Regions from separate parts of the Paenibacillus sp. FSL R5-0749 genome, predicted to be linked through region 3. Evidence: a T-box and tRNA genes for the amino acid it is inferred to sense, from the RefSeq annotation. Region 3 holds a T-box; the other regions hold tRNA genes.
What was found. The T-box of region 3 lies ahead of tyrS (tyrosine--tRNA ligase). A T-box ahead of a tRNA ligase gene usually reads a tRNA of that ligase, here a tRNA-Tyr.

Region 1 (5,205 bases), 1.6 Mb from region 3:
ACAACTGAATACATAGGTTGTGTAGAGGCATACCAGGGGAACTGAAACATCTAAGTACCCTGAGGAAGAGAAAACAATAGTGATTCCGTCAGTAGCGGCGAGCGAACGCGGAGAAGCCCAAACCAAAGAGCTTGCTCTTTGGGGTTGTGGGACGTCTCACATGGAGTTACAAAGGAACCGGTTAAGCGAAGAGGTCTGGAAAGGCCCGCCAAAGAAGGTAAAAGCCCTGTAGTTGAAAGTCTGTTCCCTCCGAGACGGATCCCGAGTAGTGCGGGGCACGTGAAACCCCGTATGAATCCGGCAGGACCATCTGCCAAGGCTAAATACTTCCTAGCGACCGATAGTGAAGCAGTACCGTGAGGGAAAGGTGAAAAGCACCCCGGAAGGGGAGTGAAATAGAACCTGAAACCGTGTGCTTACAAAAAGTCAGAGCCCGTTTTAGGGGTGATGGCGTGCCTTTTGTAGAATGAACCGGCGAGTTACGTTCCCGTGCAAGGTTAAGGTGAAGAGCCGGAGCCGCAGCGAAAGCGAGTCTGAATAGGGCGACATAGTACGTGGACGTAGACCCGAAACCGGGTGATCTACCCCTGTCCAGGGTGAAGGTGCGGTAACACGCACTGGAGGCCCGAACCCACGCACGTTGAAAAGTGCGGGGATGAGGTGGGGGTAGCGGAGAAATTCCAATCGAACTCGGAGATAGCTGGTTCTCCCCGAAATAGCTTTAGGGCTAGCCTCGGAAAACAGAGTCGTGGAGGTAGAGCACTGATTGGGTGCGGGGCCCGCAAGGGTTACCAAGCTCAGTCAAACTCCGAATGCCATAGACTTACTTCCGGGAGTCAGACAGTGAGTGCTAAGATCCATTGTCAAAAGGGAAACAGCCCAGACCATCAGCTAAGGTCCCCAAGTGTGTGTTAAGTGGGAAAGGATGTGGAGTTGCACAGACAACCAGGATGTTGGCTTAGAAGCAGCCACCATTGAAAGAGTGCGTAATAGCTCACTGGTCGAGTGACTCTGCGCCGAAAATGTAACGGGGCTAAACACACCACCGAAGCTATGGCTTGATGCTTGCATCAGGGGTAGGGGAGCGTTGTATAAGGGTTGAAGGTGTACCGTAAGGAGCGCTGGACATTATACAAGTGAGAATGCCGGTATGAGTAACGAAAAGATCAGTGAGAATCTGATCCGCCGAAAGCCTAAGGGTTCCTGAGGAAGGCTCGTCCGCTCAGGGTAAGTCGGGACCTAAGGCGAGGCCGAAAGGCGTAGTCGAAGGACAACAGGTCGAAATTCCTGTACCACCGTAAGCCGTTATGAGCAATGGGGGGACGCAGTAGGGTAGTGACGCGGACTGATGGATGTCCGTCTAAGCAGTGAGGCTGATGTGTAGGCAAATCCGCACATTGTAAGGCTGAGCTGTGATGGGGAGCGAAAATTGTAGTAGCGAAGGTCATGATCTCACACTGCCAAGAAAAGCCTCTAGCCAGGTGAAGGTGCCCGTACCGCAAACCGACACAGGTAGGCGAGAAGAGTATTCTAAGGCGCGCGGAAGAACTCTCGTTAAGGAACTCGGCAAAATGACCCCGTAACTTCGGGAGAAGGGGTGCCCCGGTAGTGTGAATAGCACGAGGGGGCCGCAGTGAAAAGGCCCAAGCGACTGTTTAGCAAAAACACAGGTCTGTGCGAAGCCGTAAGGCGAAGTATACGGGCTGACGCCTGCCCGGTGCTGGAAGGTTAAGGGGAGTGGTTAGGAGCAATCCGAAGCTGTGAACCGAAGCCCCAGTAAACGGCGGCCGTAACTATAACGGTCCTAAGGTAGCGAAATTCCTTGTCAGGTAAATTCTGACCCGCACGAATGGCGTAACGACTTGGGCGCTGTCTCAACGAGAGATCCGGTGAAATTTTAATACCTGTGAAGATGCAGGTTACCCGCGACAAGACGGAAAGACCCCATGGAGCTTTACTGCAGCTTGATATTGAATTTGGGTACGATCTGTACAGGATAGGTGGGAGCCTTTGAAGTGGGAGCGCAAGCTTCCATGGAGGCAACGTTGGGATACCACCCTGATCGTATCTAGGTTCTAACCTGGTACCGTAATCCGGTGCGGGGACAGTGTCAGGTGGGCAGTTTGACTGGGGCGGTCGCCTCCTAAAGAGTAACGGAGGCGCCCAAAGGTTCCCTCAGAATGGTTGGAAATCATTCGAAGAGTGCAAAGGCATAAGGGAGCTTGACTGCGAGACCTACAAGTCGAGCAGGGACGAAAGTCGGGCTTAGTGATCCGGTGGTACCGCATGGAAGGGCCATCGCTCAACGGATAAAAGCTACCCTGGGGATAACAGGCTTATCTCCCCCAAGAGTCCACATCGACGGGGAGGTTTGGCACCTCGATGTCGGCTCATCGCATCCTGGGGCTGAAGTAGGTCCCAAGGGTTGGGCTGTTCGCCCATTAAAGCGGTACGCGAGCTGGGTTCAGAACGTCGTGAGACAGTTCGGTCCCTATCTGTCGTGGGCGTAGGAAATTTGAGAGGAGCTGTCCTTAGTACGAGAGGACCGGGATGGACGTACCGCTGGTGTACCAGTTGTTCCGCCAGGAGCACCGCTGGGTAGCTATGTACGGACGGGATAAACGCTGAAAGCATCTAAGCGTGAAGCCCCCCTCAAGATGAGATTTCCCAGTATGTAAGACCCCTTGAAGACGACGAGGTAGATAGGCTGGGGGTGGAAGTGCAGCAATGCATGGAGCTGACCAGTACTAATCGGTCGAGGGCTTATCCAATAGCAAGTGATAGTTCGCATGTTTCGTTTCGAATCTAGTTTTCAGAGAACCAACTCTGAAGCATATTCCCTGATAGCTCAGTTGGTAGAGCACTCGACTGTTAATCGAGTTGTCACAGGTTCGAGCCCTGTTCGGGGAGCCATATGGAGAGGTGTCCGAGCTGGCCGAAGGAGCACGATTGGAAATCGTGTAGGCGTCACAAGCGTCTCGAGGGTTCGAATCCCTCTCTCTCCGCCATAATAACAAGGCCCGTTGGTCAAGGGGTTAAGACACCTCCCTTTCACGGAGGTAACAGGGGTTCGAATCCCCTACGGGTCATATTAACTTCAAAAAAAGAAGTTGATTTTTACAACAAGATTATGATATGATCATAAATGTGTTGTTCGGAGGCTTAGCTCAGCTGGGAGAGCATCTGCCTTACAAGCAGAGGGTCGGGGGTTCGATCCCCTCAGCCTCCACCATAATATTTTTTTTAACGACGCGGGGTGGAGCAGCCCGGTAGCTCGTCGGGCTCATAACCCGAAGGCCGCAGGTTCAAATCCTGCCCCCGCAATTAACTTTCCTTGTGAAAGTACTATGGAACCGTGGTGTAGTTGGCCTAACATGCCTGCCTGTCACGCAGGAGATCGCGGGTTCGAATCCCGTCGGTTCCGCCATTTAATCTTTACATGAGGCAAACTGTTCACTACATCTGCTGTATGGCACTGATGCCCTATATAAAGTGTAAGGAATTAAGATTAGACTTTATTATGGCTCGGTAGCTCAGTCGGTAGAGCAGAGGACTGAAAATCCTCGTGTCGGCGGTTCGATTCCGTCCCGAGCCACCATTTTTAAAACAATTTAATATGCCGGTGTAGCTCAACTGGTAGAGCAACTGACTTGTAATCAGTAGGTTGGGGGTTCAAGTCCTCTCGCCGGCACCATGTAATCCTGGAGGATTAGCGAAGTGGCCAAACGCATCAGACTGTAAATCTGCTCCCGTACGGGTTCGGTGGTTCGAATCCATCATCCTCCACCAGTTTTTAGGGGCATAGTTTAAAGGTAGAACAACGGTCTCCAAAACCGTTGGTGTGGGTTCAATTCCTGCTGCCCCTGCCAATTAACTTTTAAGAAATTTAACCTTTTGTGGCGATCGTGGCGAAGTGGTTAACGCACCGGTTTGTGGATCCGGCATTCGGGGGTTCAATTCCCCTCGATCGCCCCTTTGTTTTTTCATTTTTTATTGGGGATTAGCCAAGCGGTAAGGCAACGGACTTTGACTCCGTCATGCATAGGTTCAAATCCTATATCCCCAGCCATTATGCGGACGTGGCTCAGCGGTAGAGCATCGCCTTGCCAAGGCGAGGGTCGCGGGTTCGATTCCCGTCGTCCGCTCCAAAATATGGCGCCATAGCCAAGTGGTAAGGCACAGCTCTGCAAAAGCTTTATCCCCAGTTCGAATCTGGGTGGCGCCTCCAGTATGTGCCGGCGTGGCGGAATGGCAGACGCGCTCGACTCAAAATCGAGTGGGAAACCGTGGAGGTTCGAGTCCTCTCGCCGGTATATTGAATAGCCCTACATGTTGCTTATGCAATGTGTAGGGCTATTTTATTTTATACAGATTTTTGTACAGTAAAGAATATTGGACTTTAATAAACATTGACGTATGATTATATTCAGTATATTGTAGATAAGTAAAGTCTTTAATTTAGAGGGAGTGAAGCAAAGTGAATAATGAAAAAAATGTATCGGATACCGATCTGTTATTTAATCTTTCTGTATGGGAAGAGGCATGGAAAAATCGTCCGAGAAGTCCAAAATATAAAAAGAAAAGCGCCCCATTTAATACAGAAGAAGCATTTGAACGATGGGCTAGGGATTATCATGTACAGTCGTTCTCTGAAGAAGGGAAGCAACGTTCCGAGCGTATTATGAATTGGATTGAGAACCAAGGTGTGGAGTTCGAGGGATTATCCATTTTGGACATTGGAGCTGCTTCGGGCATATTCACCATTCCTTTTGCAGAGAAGGGAGCAATTGTGACTGCAGTTGAACCATCTGAGTTGCTTGTCTCCCTGATGAAAGAGACGATACCTACAGCTCTTGAATCTAATATCGAAATCGTTAAAGAACGGTATGAGGAAATCGCCATTGAAGATAAGGGCTGGGAGAAGAAATATGACTTTGCATTTGCATCCATGTGTCCGGCAATGTCAGATTGGGAAACGATCGAGCAGGCGATCAACTGTGCCCGGAAGTATGTGTATATAAGCACTATGGCTGGACAGAAGGAACACACATTAATGGATGAACTTAAGGATGTACTGGGGGTAACTTCTACATACAAGGCCGGTGATATGGGATATATTCAACAGTTACTGTATTTAAAGGGTTATTCATACACTATGATCATTACGAGAGAAGTTAACTCATTTGAAGTACCAGTGGAAGAGAT
Region 2 (5,205 bases), 3.1 Mb from region 3:
ATCGAACTCGGAGATAGCTGGTTCTCCCCGAAATAGCTTTAGGGCTAGCCTCGGAAAACAGAGTCGTGGAGGTAGAGCACTGATTGGGTGCGGGGCCCGCAAGGGTTACCAAGCTCAGTCAAACTCCGAATGCCATAGACTTACTTCCGGGAGTCAGACAGTGAGTGCTAAGATCCATTGTCAAAAGGGAAACAGCCCAGACCATCAGCTAAGGTCCCCAAGTGTGTGTTAAGTGGGAAAGGATGTGGAGTTGCACAGACAACCAGGATGTTGGCTTAGAAGCAGCCACCATTGAAAGAGTGCGTAATAGCTCACTGGTCGAGTGACTCTGCGCCGAAAATGTAACGGGGCTAAACACACCACCGAAGCTATGGCTTGATGCTTGCATCAGGGGTAGGGGAGCGTTGTATAAGGGTTGAAGGTGTACCGTAAGGAGCGCTGGACATTATACAAGTGAGAATGCCGGTATGAGTAACGAAAAGATCAGTGAGAATCTGATCCGCCGAAAGCCTAAGGGTTCCTGAGGAAGGCTCGTCCGCTCAGGGTAAGTCGGGACCTAAGGCGAGGCCGAAAGGCGTAGTCGAAGGACAACAGGTCGAAATTCCTGTACCACCGTAAGCCGTTATGAGCAATGGGGGGACGCAGTAGGGTAGTGACGCGGACTGATGGATGTCCGTCTAAGCAGTAAGGCTGATGTGTAGGCAAATCCGCACATCGTAAGGCTGAGCTGTGATGGGGAGCGAAAATTGTAGTAGCGAAGGTCATGATCTCACACTGCCAAGAAAAGCCTCTAGCCAGGTGAAGGTGCCCGTACCGCAAACCGACACAGGTAGGCGAGAAGAGTATTCTAAGGCGCGCGGAAGAACTCTCGTTAAGGAACTCGGCAAAATGACCCCGTAACTTCGGGAGAAGGGGTGCCCCGGTAGTGTGAATAGCACGAGGGGGCCGCAGTGAAAAGGCCCAAGCGACTGTTTAGCAAAAACACAGGTCTGTGCGAAGCCGTAAGGCGAAGTATACGGGCTGACGCCTGCCCGGTGCTGGAAGGTTAAGGGGAGTGGTTAGGAGCAATCCGAAGCTGTGAACCGAAGCCCCAGTAAACGGCGGCCGTAACTATAACGGTCCTAAGGTAGCGAAATTCCTTGTCAGGTAAATTCTGACCCGCACGAATGGCGTAACGACTTGGGCGCTGTCTCAACGAGAGATCCGGTGAAATTTTAATACCTGTGAAGATGCAGGTTACCCGCGACAAGACGGAAAGACCCCATGGAGCTTTACTGCAGCTTGATATTGAATTTGGGTACGATCTGTACAGGATAGGTGGGAGCCTTTGAAACGTGAGCGCCAGCTTGCGTGGAGGCAACGTTGGGATACCACCCTGATCGTATCTAGGTTCTAACCTGGTACCGTAATCCGGTGCGGGGACAGTGTCAGGTGGGCAGTTTGACTGGGGCGGTCGCCTCCTAAAGAGTAACGGAGGCGCCCAAAGGTTCCCTCAGAATGGTTGGAAATCATTCGAAGAGTGCAAAGGCATAAGGGAGCTTGACTGCGAGACCTACAAGTCGAGCAGGGACGAAAGTCGGGCTTAGTGATCCGGTGGTACCGCATGGAAGGGCCATCGCTCAACGGATAAAAGCTACCCTGGGGATAACAGGCTTATCTCCCCCAAGAGTCCACATCGACGGGGAGGTTTGGCACCTCGATGTCGGCTCATCGCATCCTGGGGCTGAAGTAGGTCCCAAGGGTTGGGCTGTTCGCCCATTAAAGCGGTACGCGAGCTGGGTTCAGAACGTCGTGAGACAGTTCGGTCCCTATCTGTCGTGGGCGTAGGAAATTTGAGAGGAGCTGTCCTTAGTACGAGAGGACCGGGATGGACGTACCGCTGGTGTACCAGTTGTTCCGCCAGGAGCACCGCTGGGTAGCTATGTACGGACGGGATAAACGCTGAAAGCATCTAAGCGTGAAGCCCCCCTCAAGATGAGATTTCCCAGTATGTAAGACCCCTTGAAGACGACGAGGTAGATAGGCTGGGGGTGGAAGTGCAGCAATGCATGGAGCTGACCAGTACTAATCGGTCGAGGGCTTATCCAATAGCAAGTTGTAATTCGCATGTTTCGTTTCGAATCTAGTTTTCAGAGAACGATCTCTGAAATGTAAGCTATGCGTTTGGTGGCGATGGCGGAGGGGTTCCACACGTACCCATCCCGAACACGACCGTTAAGCCCTCTAGCGCCGATGGTACTTGGACCGCAGGGTCCTGGGAGAGTAGGACGCCGCCAAGCGAAACCCCACTGGGGTATTTTTTTTCGAAAATTGATAAGGGCCCTTAGCTCAGTTGGTTAGAGCGCACCTCTGATAAGGGTGAGGCCGGTGGTTCGAGTCCACCAGGGCCCATAGCAAGACCACAACAAGAAATACAACAGAGTATGGGGCCATAGCTCAGCTGGGAGAGCGCCTGCCTTGCAAGCAGGAGGTCAGCGGTTCGATCCCGCTTGGCTCCACCATTCCCTGATAGCTCAGTTGGTAGAGCACTCGACTGTTAATCGAGTTGTCACAGGTTCGAGTCCTGTTCGGGGAGCCATTAAGGCCCGTTGGTCAAGGGGTTAAGACACCTCCCTTTCACGGAGGTAACAGGGGTTCGAATCCCCTACGGGTCATAGCAATACCTATTGCTTTAACAAGGGATGAGAATCCCAAAGGTTCGTCGGAGGATATGCCTCGTGAGCAGCTGCTTCGCAGTCTCGAACGAAGTGAGAGTATCCCCTACGGGTCATATTATGGAGGCTTAGCTCAGCTGGGAGAGCATCTGCCTTACAAGCAGAGGGTCGGGGGTTCGATCCCCTCAGCCTCCACCATATTATCTTTTTAACGACGCGGGGTGGAGCAGCCCGGTAGCTCGTCGGGCTCATAACCCGAAGGCCGCAGGTTCAAATCCTGCCCCCGCAATTCACTTTCCTTGAGAAAGTATTATGGAACCGTGGTGTAGTTGGCCTAACATGCCTGCCTGTCACGCAGGAGATCGCGGGTTCGAATCCCGTCGGTTCCGCCATTTTATATATTCTTCAGGGATGAGAATCCGTTTTTGGGTTCGTCGGAGCATTCACTTCGAGAGCATAAGCTTCGCAGTCTCGAACGAAGTGAGAGTATCCCGTCGGTTCCGCCATTTTAATTTTATAAGGCTCGGTAGCTCAGTCGGTAGAGCAGAGGACTGAAAATCCTCGTGTCGGCGGTTCGATTCCGTCCCGAGCCACCATTTTTCACACCATGTAATACGCCGGTGTAGCTCAACTGGTAGAGCAACTGACTTGTAATCAGTAGGTTGGGGGTTCAAGTCCTCTCGCCGGCACCATGTAATCCTGGAGGATTAGCGAAGTGGCCAAACGCATCAGACTGTAAATCTGCTCCCGTACGGGTTCGGTGGTTCGAATCCATCATCCTCCACCAGTTTTTCTATGAGTCATTAGCTCAGTTGGTAGAGCACCTGACTTTTAATCAGGGTGTCGAAGGTTCGAGCCCTTCATGACTCACCATTATATGCGCGTGTGGCGGAATTGGCAGACGCACTAGACTTAGGATCTAGCGTCTTTGACGTGGGGGTTCAAGTCCCTCCACGCGCATTCTTTATTTGCGGAAGTGGCTCAGCGGTAGAGCATCGCCTTGCCAAGGCGAGGGTCGCGGGTTCGATTCCCGTCTTCCGCTCCAATATTTGCGCCCTTAGCTCAGCTGGATAGAGCGTTTGACTACGAATCAAAAGGCCGGGAGTTCGAATCTCTCAGGGCGCGCCATTATAACTTCATATTTTGCCGGCGTGGCGGAATGGCAGACGCGCTCGACTCAAAATCGAGTGGGAAACCGTGGAGGTTCGAGTCCTCTCGCCGGTATAGATAACGGGATGTAGCTCAGCTTGGTAGAGCACCTGGTTTGGGACCAGGGGGTCGCATGTTCAAATCGTGTCATCCCGATTTTTTTATTTGCGGGTGTAGTTCAATGGTAGAACTTTAGCCTTCCAAGCTAATAGCGTGGGTTCGATTCCCATCACCCGCTTACATATTGAAAAGAAAGAGATGGTCAACACCATTTCTTTCTTTTTTTGCATTTATAGGCATATGGATCATGATTGTATGCCAAGATTACAGATGATATGGCCAACTAGCATGTACGAGCATGTATTCAACCTCATAATACATTCCCCACTTTTTTAGACTTGTTCTTAGTAATTCTTGAAGTGTTCCAATGAAGAGGTTTAGTGCATCTTCGAACACTTGAATATTTTTTCTGTATCACATTTATAAAAACGCTTACAAAAATAGCTTGCGTAAATCATTAACCTGTAATACCATATCAATTAAGCGCTTAACCTTTAGGGGTAAGGCGCTTAAACTTAACTTAGATTAAGCGCTTAACCCGTAAAGGAAAGGAAGGCGATCAAATTCATGAATACAATTAGATTAACGATGGCTCAGGCACTGCTTCGATATCTGGATCAGCAATATATCTCGGTTGACGGGGTGGAAACCAAGTTTGTGAAGGGAATCATCGGTATTTTTGGACATGGCAACGTAACAGGCATTGGAGAAGCGCTGGAGCGCAGTCCGGGAAGCCTGAGGTATATGCAAGGCAAGAACGAACAAGGTATGGTGCATACGGCAGTAGCCTATGCCAAGCAGAAGAACCGTAGACAGATCTATGCATGTACAACATCCATTGGACCTGGTGCTTTAAATATGATTACAGCGGCAGCTACCGCAACGGTGAACCGGATTCCGGTTTTATTGCTGCCTGGAGATAACTTTGCTACGCGGGAACCGGACCCGGTACTTCAGCAGTTGGAAGTGAGCAGTGATTACACGATCTCAGCCACTGATCCATTCAAAGCCGTAAGCAAGTATTGGGATCGTATTGTTCGTCCCGAACAGTTAATGATTGCTGCTACACAGGCCATGCGTGTACTAACTGATCCAGCAGAGACAGGAGCGGTAACACTCGCACTGCCGCAGGACGTACAGGCAGAAGCGTACGATTACCCGGAATCATTCTTTGCACGCAAAGTGCATTATCTGGACCGTCGCCCCCCGGTACAAGCAGCCATTGAACGGGCAACGGAGCAGATTGCCCGTGGCAGAAAGCCGCTTCTCGTTGCAGGCGGCGGTGTGTTGTACTCTGAGGCGTCCGTTCAACTCGTGGAGTTCGCCGAGGCATTTGGCATTC
Region 3 (5,205 bases):
TTATGGCAATCAACCGTATATTGCCGGGTGGAATTTGGCTCGATTTGCCGAGACGCTTCTGCCGCTGTTGCACGAAGATGAAGAGCAGGCGGTGCAACTCGCGCAAGATGCCATCGCACAATTTTCAGAATTGTATCATCATCATTGGCTCAAAGGGATGCGTTCCAAACTGGGCTTGTTGGATGAAGAGGCAGAAGATGAAGCCTTGGTCAAGGATCTTCTTGAACTCATGGAGAAGCATAGTGCAGATTACACGAATACGTTCCTGGCTTTGACTTTTGATACTTTGGAAGGAACAGCCTGGTTTGGCACGTCAGAATTTGCTGAATGGCATGAGCGTTGGCAAGCCAGATTGGACAGACAGCAAGGTGGGAAGGAAGTCTCTACGCAGTTGATGAGAACGAGCAATCCAGCGGTCATTCCCCGTAATCATCGGGTCGAGGAAGCCCTTGAGCGAGCGGAGAATCATGGGGATCTTAGCGTGATGGAGAAGCTTTTGGCTGTCCTTTCAGATCCGTTCGCACATTCACCTGAACAGGCTGAGTATGCTGAACTACCTGCACAATGCGATACTTCGTACCAGACTTTTTGTGGGACCTGATTGAACAGTAAGGAAGAAGAGGCTGCCTTTGGCAGCTTTTTCATTTTTTTATTAAAATAGGGAGGTGCATTCATGTCCAACATGTTAAAAAAACAACAATTGGCAGACATCCTTATACAGCTTTTAGAGCGAACTTCTTTCCGCAGGGAACAGATGCAGAACTATGTTAACCGCCTGTATGAGACCTTTAAATGGGACGGTGTACCCTATGTGGAGTGTGGAAAAGATACGTATATCGTTCGAATATACGAACGTGGTCTCGTCTCGTTAGAGAAACGAGTAAAACAGCCGGAGGAAGTCATCTATTGGCTGCTGGAGGATATTATTTTCACCGCGACGCATGTAGGGTTGTTGGAAAAACATGGTGTCGATAATAAACAGACGCATTTGAACTATACAGATGAAGTGATGAAGGAACTGAACAGGGGTGTTCAGGAAGCTTTCCAGCAGATCGGTGATCCGTATTTACATTGGTATCAGACGGGTAAACGTCAGGAATTAGAGCGTTTGGAATAAAGAAAAGTGAGGTGTGTTACGTGAGCGAGCAAGATATCCATGATATTTGGTATGAGTATGCTGTATTATTTGTCGAAAAAAAGAATGAATCTGAACAGGGCTGGGCTTCGTTGAATTCGAACGAGCAGGACATTGCTGCTTTATGGCTGTTAGAGGCGGATGTCTTTAATGGCGGTTTTATACAGTTTTTCTGCAACTGGGGGGAAGAAGTATACCGTTACGCGTTACGGGCATTACATAACATTGGTGCGACTCAAGTAGTGGAGATTATAACCTCGGCATACGGCTGCATTGAGCATCTGAAAGAGGATGAAAGGCTTACTGGACTATGGGACATTCCTAAATTACTGACAAAGGAACAAGAGCACCAGTTAGATGCGCTGGATCAGCAATTTTGGAACAATGAGGATCAGATCGCAGAGAAAGCCTATGGTTATTATCACGGAAAATTGAACATGATGATTATATCATCTGGTTTCAACTAAGCATCCGTTGTTCTGTTTAAGGTTTGCATACTTGGTCTTGCAATGACCGAAACGTTCGGCTATACTTGCTATAAATTGAATACATGAATCACGTTGATAGAGCGCAGTAGCGGCTTTGTCCCTGTTACAGAAAGTCAGGGGTTGATGGAACCTGATACATACAAGGGCTGCGAATTACACTCTGGAGTACTTGGGTAATGCCAAGCGGATGGGCAAACGATATATTGCCAAAAGTGGTATGGATAGCGTGTTAAGGTTATGTGTTATCCATGCAATTTGGGTGGTACCACGGTTATGATAATCGTCCCTGTGTCTAATGAAGACAAGGAGGCGATTTTTTTGTGTCCAAAAAAGCCGTTCCAGCGTGTTATTTCGTAAATTAACGTAGATCATGACTGAATTTTGAGGATAGAAAAGGGGTTATACGAATGAATATTATTGATGAACTACAGTGGCGTGACGCCATTAACCAGCAGACGGATGCAGAGGGACTGCGTGAGTTGACCGAAAGCAAATCAATCTCATTATACTGTGGAGTTGACCCTACAGGGGATAGCATGCACATCGGACATCTGATTCCGTTCATGATGCTGAAACGTTTTCAACTGGCAGGACACCGTCCGGTTATTTTGATTGGTGGAGCTACAGGTACGATTGGTGATCCGAGTGGTCGTCAGGCAGAGCGGTCATTGCAAACGATGGAGCAAGTGCAGGAGAATGTGGATGCACTGACAGCGCAGATGAAGAAGTTGTTTGTAACAGACGGGGATAATCAGGTTCGCATGGTGAACAACTACGATTGGACACACAAAATCAATGTTATTGAATTTTTGCGTGACTACGGCAAAAACTTTAACCTTAATACAATGCTGGCTAAGGATGTCGTCGCGAGCAGACTGGAAGGCGGCATCTCGTTCACTGAGTTTTCCTACCAGATCCTTCAGTCACTCGACTACCTGCACCTGTTCCAGAACGAAGATGTACAGCTTCAAATCGGCGGTTCCGACCAATGGGGGAATATCACGAGTGGTCTTGATCTGATTCGTAAAAAAGAAGGATCTGAAGCGAAGGCGTACGGTCTGACCATTCCACTCATGCTCAAATCCGATGGAACCAAGTTTGGTAAAACAGCTGGCGGCTCAGTCTGGCTTGATCCGAACAAAACGACACCATTCGAATTCTACCAGTTCTGGGCGAATACAGAAGACCGTGATGTGATCAAATACTTGAAATACTTTACCTTCCTGAGCAAAGAAGAAATTGAAGCTTTGGCTGAAAAGGTAGAGACAGAGCCACACAGACGTGAAGCACAGAAAGCACTTGCGGAAGAAATGACAAAATTCGTTCACGGCGAAGAAATGCTTGAACAGGCTAAACGTATTACAGCGGCGCTGTTCAGTGGTGATATCCGTTCCCTGACGGCAGACGAAATCGAGCAGGGCTTCAAGGAAATGCCTACCTTTGAAACGGACGGCGAAGCCAAAAATATTGTGGACTGGCTCGTGGATCTGGGTCTGGAGCCATCCAAGCGCCAGGCGCGTGAGGATGTCACCAAAGGTGCGATTTCCATGAATGGTGAGAAAATCACCGAACTTGAATTCACGGTGTCTGCAGAGCATGCCATTGGCGGTAAATTCATCATTATCCGTAAAGGTAAAAAGAACTACAGTCTGGTTAAACTTCAATCCTAGTACAACTACAGAAACAAAAAGACCGTCTTCCATCTCTGTCAGCGACAGAGCGGAGAACGGTCTTTTGTATAACAAGTCATTGCTTGACCTATTTTATTGATTAACAATCGCCGTGATTTCTTCATCCAGATCAAGTCGTACGTTCTCACGGTACGCCCGAATGTTGTATTCGCTGTGCAGGTAACGAAGAATCGCTTCAATCATATTGGACTCTACCAGATATTGACTACGGCCTTGAATCCAAACTTCAGCGGAATAACCTGTATCTTCTTCCCAGCTCAGTTCTACATTCACATCGGTTGGACGTACACCCTTACGTTCTGCCATATGAATACAGATTGCATTCACAATTTCATCCATGCTCAGAACCATAGAGATTAGTACCGTCCGTTTCTGTTACGGTCATCATCACGATCATTGCGGCGGTCATAACGGCCATCCGCTGCAGGTTTACGACGATTTGTAATGGCTCTGAAGAGTGCCATAGCCAGCATAACAATCAACATGATTGCTGCAACGTTCACGAGCAATCCAAGGATGTTACCCAGAGCGCCCATGCCACCGAACAATCCGCCGAACATCATACCCGCAAGACCACCTAGCATCATGCCTTTCATGAATCCGCCGCCACCGCCGAAGAATCCACCACCACGAGTTGCAGCTGCACCAGTACCGGAGTTATTACCGGAATTGGATTGATTCACGTTGCTGTTGGAGTCGGATTTCTTAGGTGTGTTGGTATAACTTTTTGTACCGGATTTGAATCCGCCACCACGTCTTGCATCCGCAGAATCCGGATTCGTTACTCCCACTGTTGCGAATAATAATGTAAAGGCCATAAATACCATCATTAGATGTTTAACTCCGAATTTTTTCTTCATTGTAAAGATCGTAACCCCCCGATTAATTTGTTTGATTCGCCCATAATTGGACCTTACTCAAGTAATACGGTTAACCTACAGGAACGTTTCAAATTTTTATTAAATTTCAGAAACGCTTGGACTGGGGTCTTGAATTGCAGCTTGACCATCAAGCAATTGGGTAACCCAATGACACCATTCCAGACCTGTTTGCGCATGCATTAACCCTTTTTGTACCAGGATGTAGCTTCCAAAATCTCGATTGCCTACACGAAGATTATCCAGAGGTATACGTGACTTCAGATCCTCGAAGTACCGTATACGTTCCATAAACCAGCTTTTACGCTCATTCAGAATGCGTCTCATGCTTCCGTCTTCCGCTATGCCAACACACAAAATACGCAAATTAAATTCATCGCGTGTAACCGGTGCGGTAACCGGAGTGATCATCCATTCCAATAGCTTTTCAATGCCTTTTTCCGTAACCGCGTACATTTTCTTATCCGGTTTGTCAGACTGTTGTACCCAGCGGGAGGCCAATAACTCATCGTTTTCCATCTTGGACAGGAGTGGGTAGATCTGGCTGTGTTTTGCCTGCCAATGCGGCTGGATTTTCAGCATTAGATCATAGCCCGATGACTCCTCGCGGGTAAGCAGCCCGAGTAATCCGTAGGAAAGTATGTTCATGCACATGTCTCCTTAATATTAGGGCTGGGTCAGAGAAAACAATTGATTTTGCTTTCTTTGACCGCTTTCATAAAAGTGTACACTGAAACTGTATGGTTTGACAACCTGATCGAGCAACCGCCTTAATTTAGACAAAAAAAGTGCGAACCATAAGGTCCGCACTCCAAACCATTTAGAGAGATGCCTGTTGTCCATACCCTTCAGCGACAACATCAAGCTCACCTGTGGCAGAATCGATAACCATGCCGTGAACGGGTACATTGGGAGGAAGTAATGGATGCTTCTTGATCACTTCTACAGTTCCTTTTACCCCTTCTTCAACACTGTCAAACCCACGCAGCCACTTTTGCAGACGAATGCCGGAA

Region 1: it encodes a tRNA-Tyr, which carries the amino acid that the T-box ahead of tyrS (tyrosine--tRNA ligase) is inferred to sense. The anticodon was not compared.
Region 2: it encodes a tRNA-Tyr, which carries the amino acid that the T-box ahead of tyrS (tyrosine--tRNA ligase) is inferred to sense. The anticodon was not compared.

Annotation. Positions count from the first base shown of each region.
Region 1 covers NZ_CP152005.1:5,619,824-5,625,028, reverse strand. The annotation lists rRNA gene MKY85_RS25165 (23S ribosomal RNA) at 1-2,771, shown strand, start outside; tRNA gene MKY85_RS25160 (tRNA-Asn) at 2,838-2,913, shown strand; tRNA gene MKY85_RS25155 (tRNA-Ser) at 2,917-3,008, shown strand; tRNA gene MKY85_RS25150 (tRNA-Glu) at 3,018-3,089, shown strand; tRNA gene MKY85_RS25145 (tRNA-Val) at 3,157-3,232, shown strand; tRNA gene MKY85_RS25140 (tRNA-Met) at 3,251-3,324, shown strand; tRNA gene MKY85_RS25135 (tRNA-Asp) at 3,350-3,427, shown strand; tRNA gene MKY85_RS25130 (tRNA-Phe) at 3,523-3,598, shown strand; tRNA gene MKY85_RS25125 (tRNA-Thr) at 3,619-3,694, shown strand; tRNA gene MKY85_RS25120 (tRNA-Tyr) at 3,704-3,789, shown strand; tRNA gene MKY85_RS25115 (tRNA-Trp) at 3,796-3,869, shown strand; tRNA gene MKY85_RS25110 (tRNA-His) at 3,900-3,972, shown strand; tRNA gene MKY85_RS25105 (tRNA-Gln) at 3,995-4,069, shown strand; tRNA gene MKY85_RS25100 (tRNA-Gly) at 4,074-4,148, shown strand; tRNA gene MKY85_RS25095 (tRNA-Cys) at 4,155-4,228, shown strand; tRNA gene MKY85_RS25090 (tRNA-Leu) at 4,235-4,313, shown strand; gene MKY85_RS25085 (methyltransferase domain-containing protein) at 4,478-5,205, shown strand, end outside.
Region 2 covers NZ_CP152005.1:329,626-334,830, forward strand. The annotation lists rRNA gene MKY85_RS01455 (23S ribosomal RNA) at 1-2,088, shown strand, start outside; rRNA gene rrf (5S ribosomal RNA) at 2,163-2,279, shown strand; tRNA gene MKY85_RS01465 (tRNA-Ile) at 2,318-2,391, shown strand; tRNA gene MKY85_RS01470 (tRNA-Ala) at 2,426-2,501, shown strand; tRNA gene MKY85_RS01475 (tRNA-Asn) at 2,503-2,578, shown strand; tRNA gene MKY85_RS01480 (tRNA-Glu) at 2,583-2,654, shown strand; tRNA gene MKY85_RS01485 (tRNA-Val) at 2,777-2,852, shown strand; tRNA gene MKY85_RS01490 (tRNA-Met) at 2,870-2,943, shown strand; tRNA gene MKY85_RS01495 (tRNA-Asp) at 2,969-3,046, shown strand; tRNA gene MKY85_RS01500 (tRNA-Phe) at 3,175-3,250, shown strand; tRNA gene MKY85_RS01505 (tRNA-Thr) at 3,271-3,346, shown strand; tRNA gene MKY85_RS01510 (tRNA-Tyr) at 3,356-3,441, shown strand; tRNA gene MKY85_RS01515 (tRNA-Lys) at 3,452-3,527, shown strand; tRNA gene MKY85_RS01520 (tRNA-Leu) at 3,534-3,614, shown strand; tRNA gene MKY85_RS01525 (tRNA-Gly) at 3,625-3,699, shown strand; tRNA gene MKY85_RS01530 (tRNA-Arg) at 3,706-3,782, shown strand; tRNA gene MKY85_RS01535 (tRNA-Leu) at 3,800-3,878, shown strand; tRNA gene MKY85_RS01540 (tRNA-Pro) at 3,886-3,959, shown strand; tRNA gene MKY85_RS01545 (tRNA-Gly) at 3,971-4,041, shown strand; gene iolD (3D-(3,5/4)-trihydroxycyclohexane-1,2-dione acylhydrolase (decyclizing)) at 4,431-5,205, shown strand, end outside.
Region 3 covers NZ_CP152005.1:4,031,608-4,036,812, reverse strand. The annotation lists gene MKY85_RS17875 (YdiU family protein) at 1-601, shown strand, start outside; gene MKY85_RS17870 (Imm63 family immunity protein) at 674-1,117, shown strand; gene MKY85_RS17865 (DUF4375 domain-containing protein) at 1,138-1,602, shown strand; T-box leader at 1,687-1,914, shown strand; gene tyrS (tyrosine--tRNA ligase) at 2,031-3,293, shown strand; gene MKY85_RS17855 (YxcD family protein) at 3,387-3,665, opposite strand; gene MKY85_RS17850 (hypothetical protein) at 3,671-4,174, opposite strand; gene MKY85_RS17845 (PadR family transcriptional regulator) at 4,274-4,840, opposite strand; gene MKY85_RS17840 (carbonic anhydrase) at 5,013-5,205, opposite strand, start outside.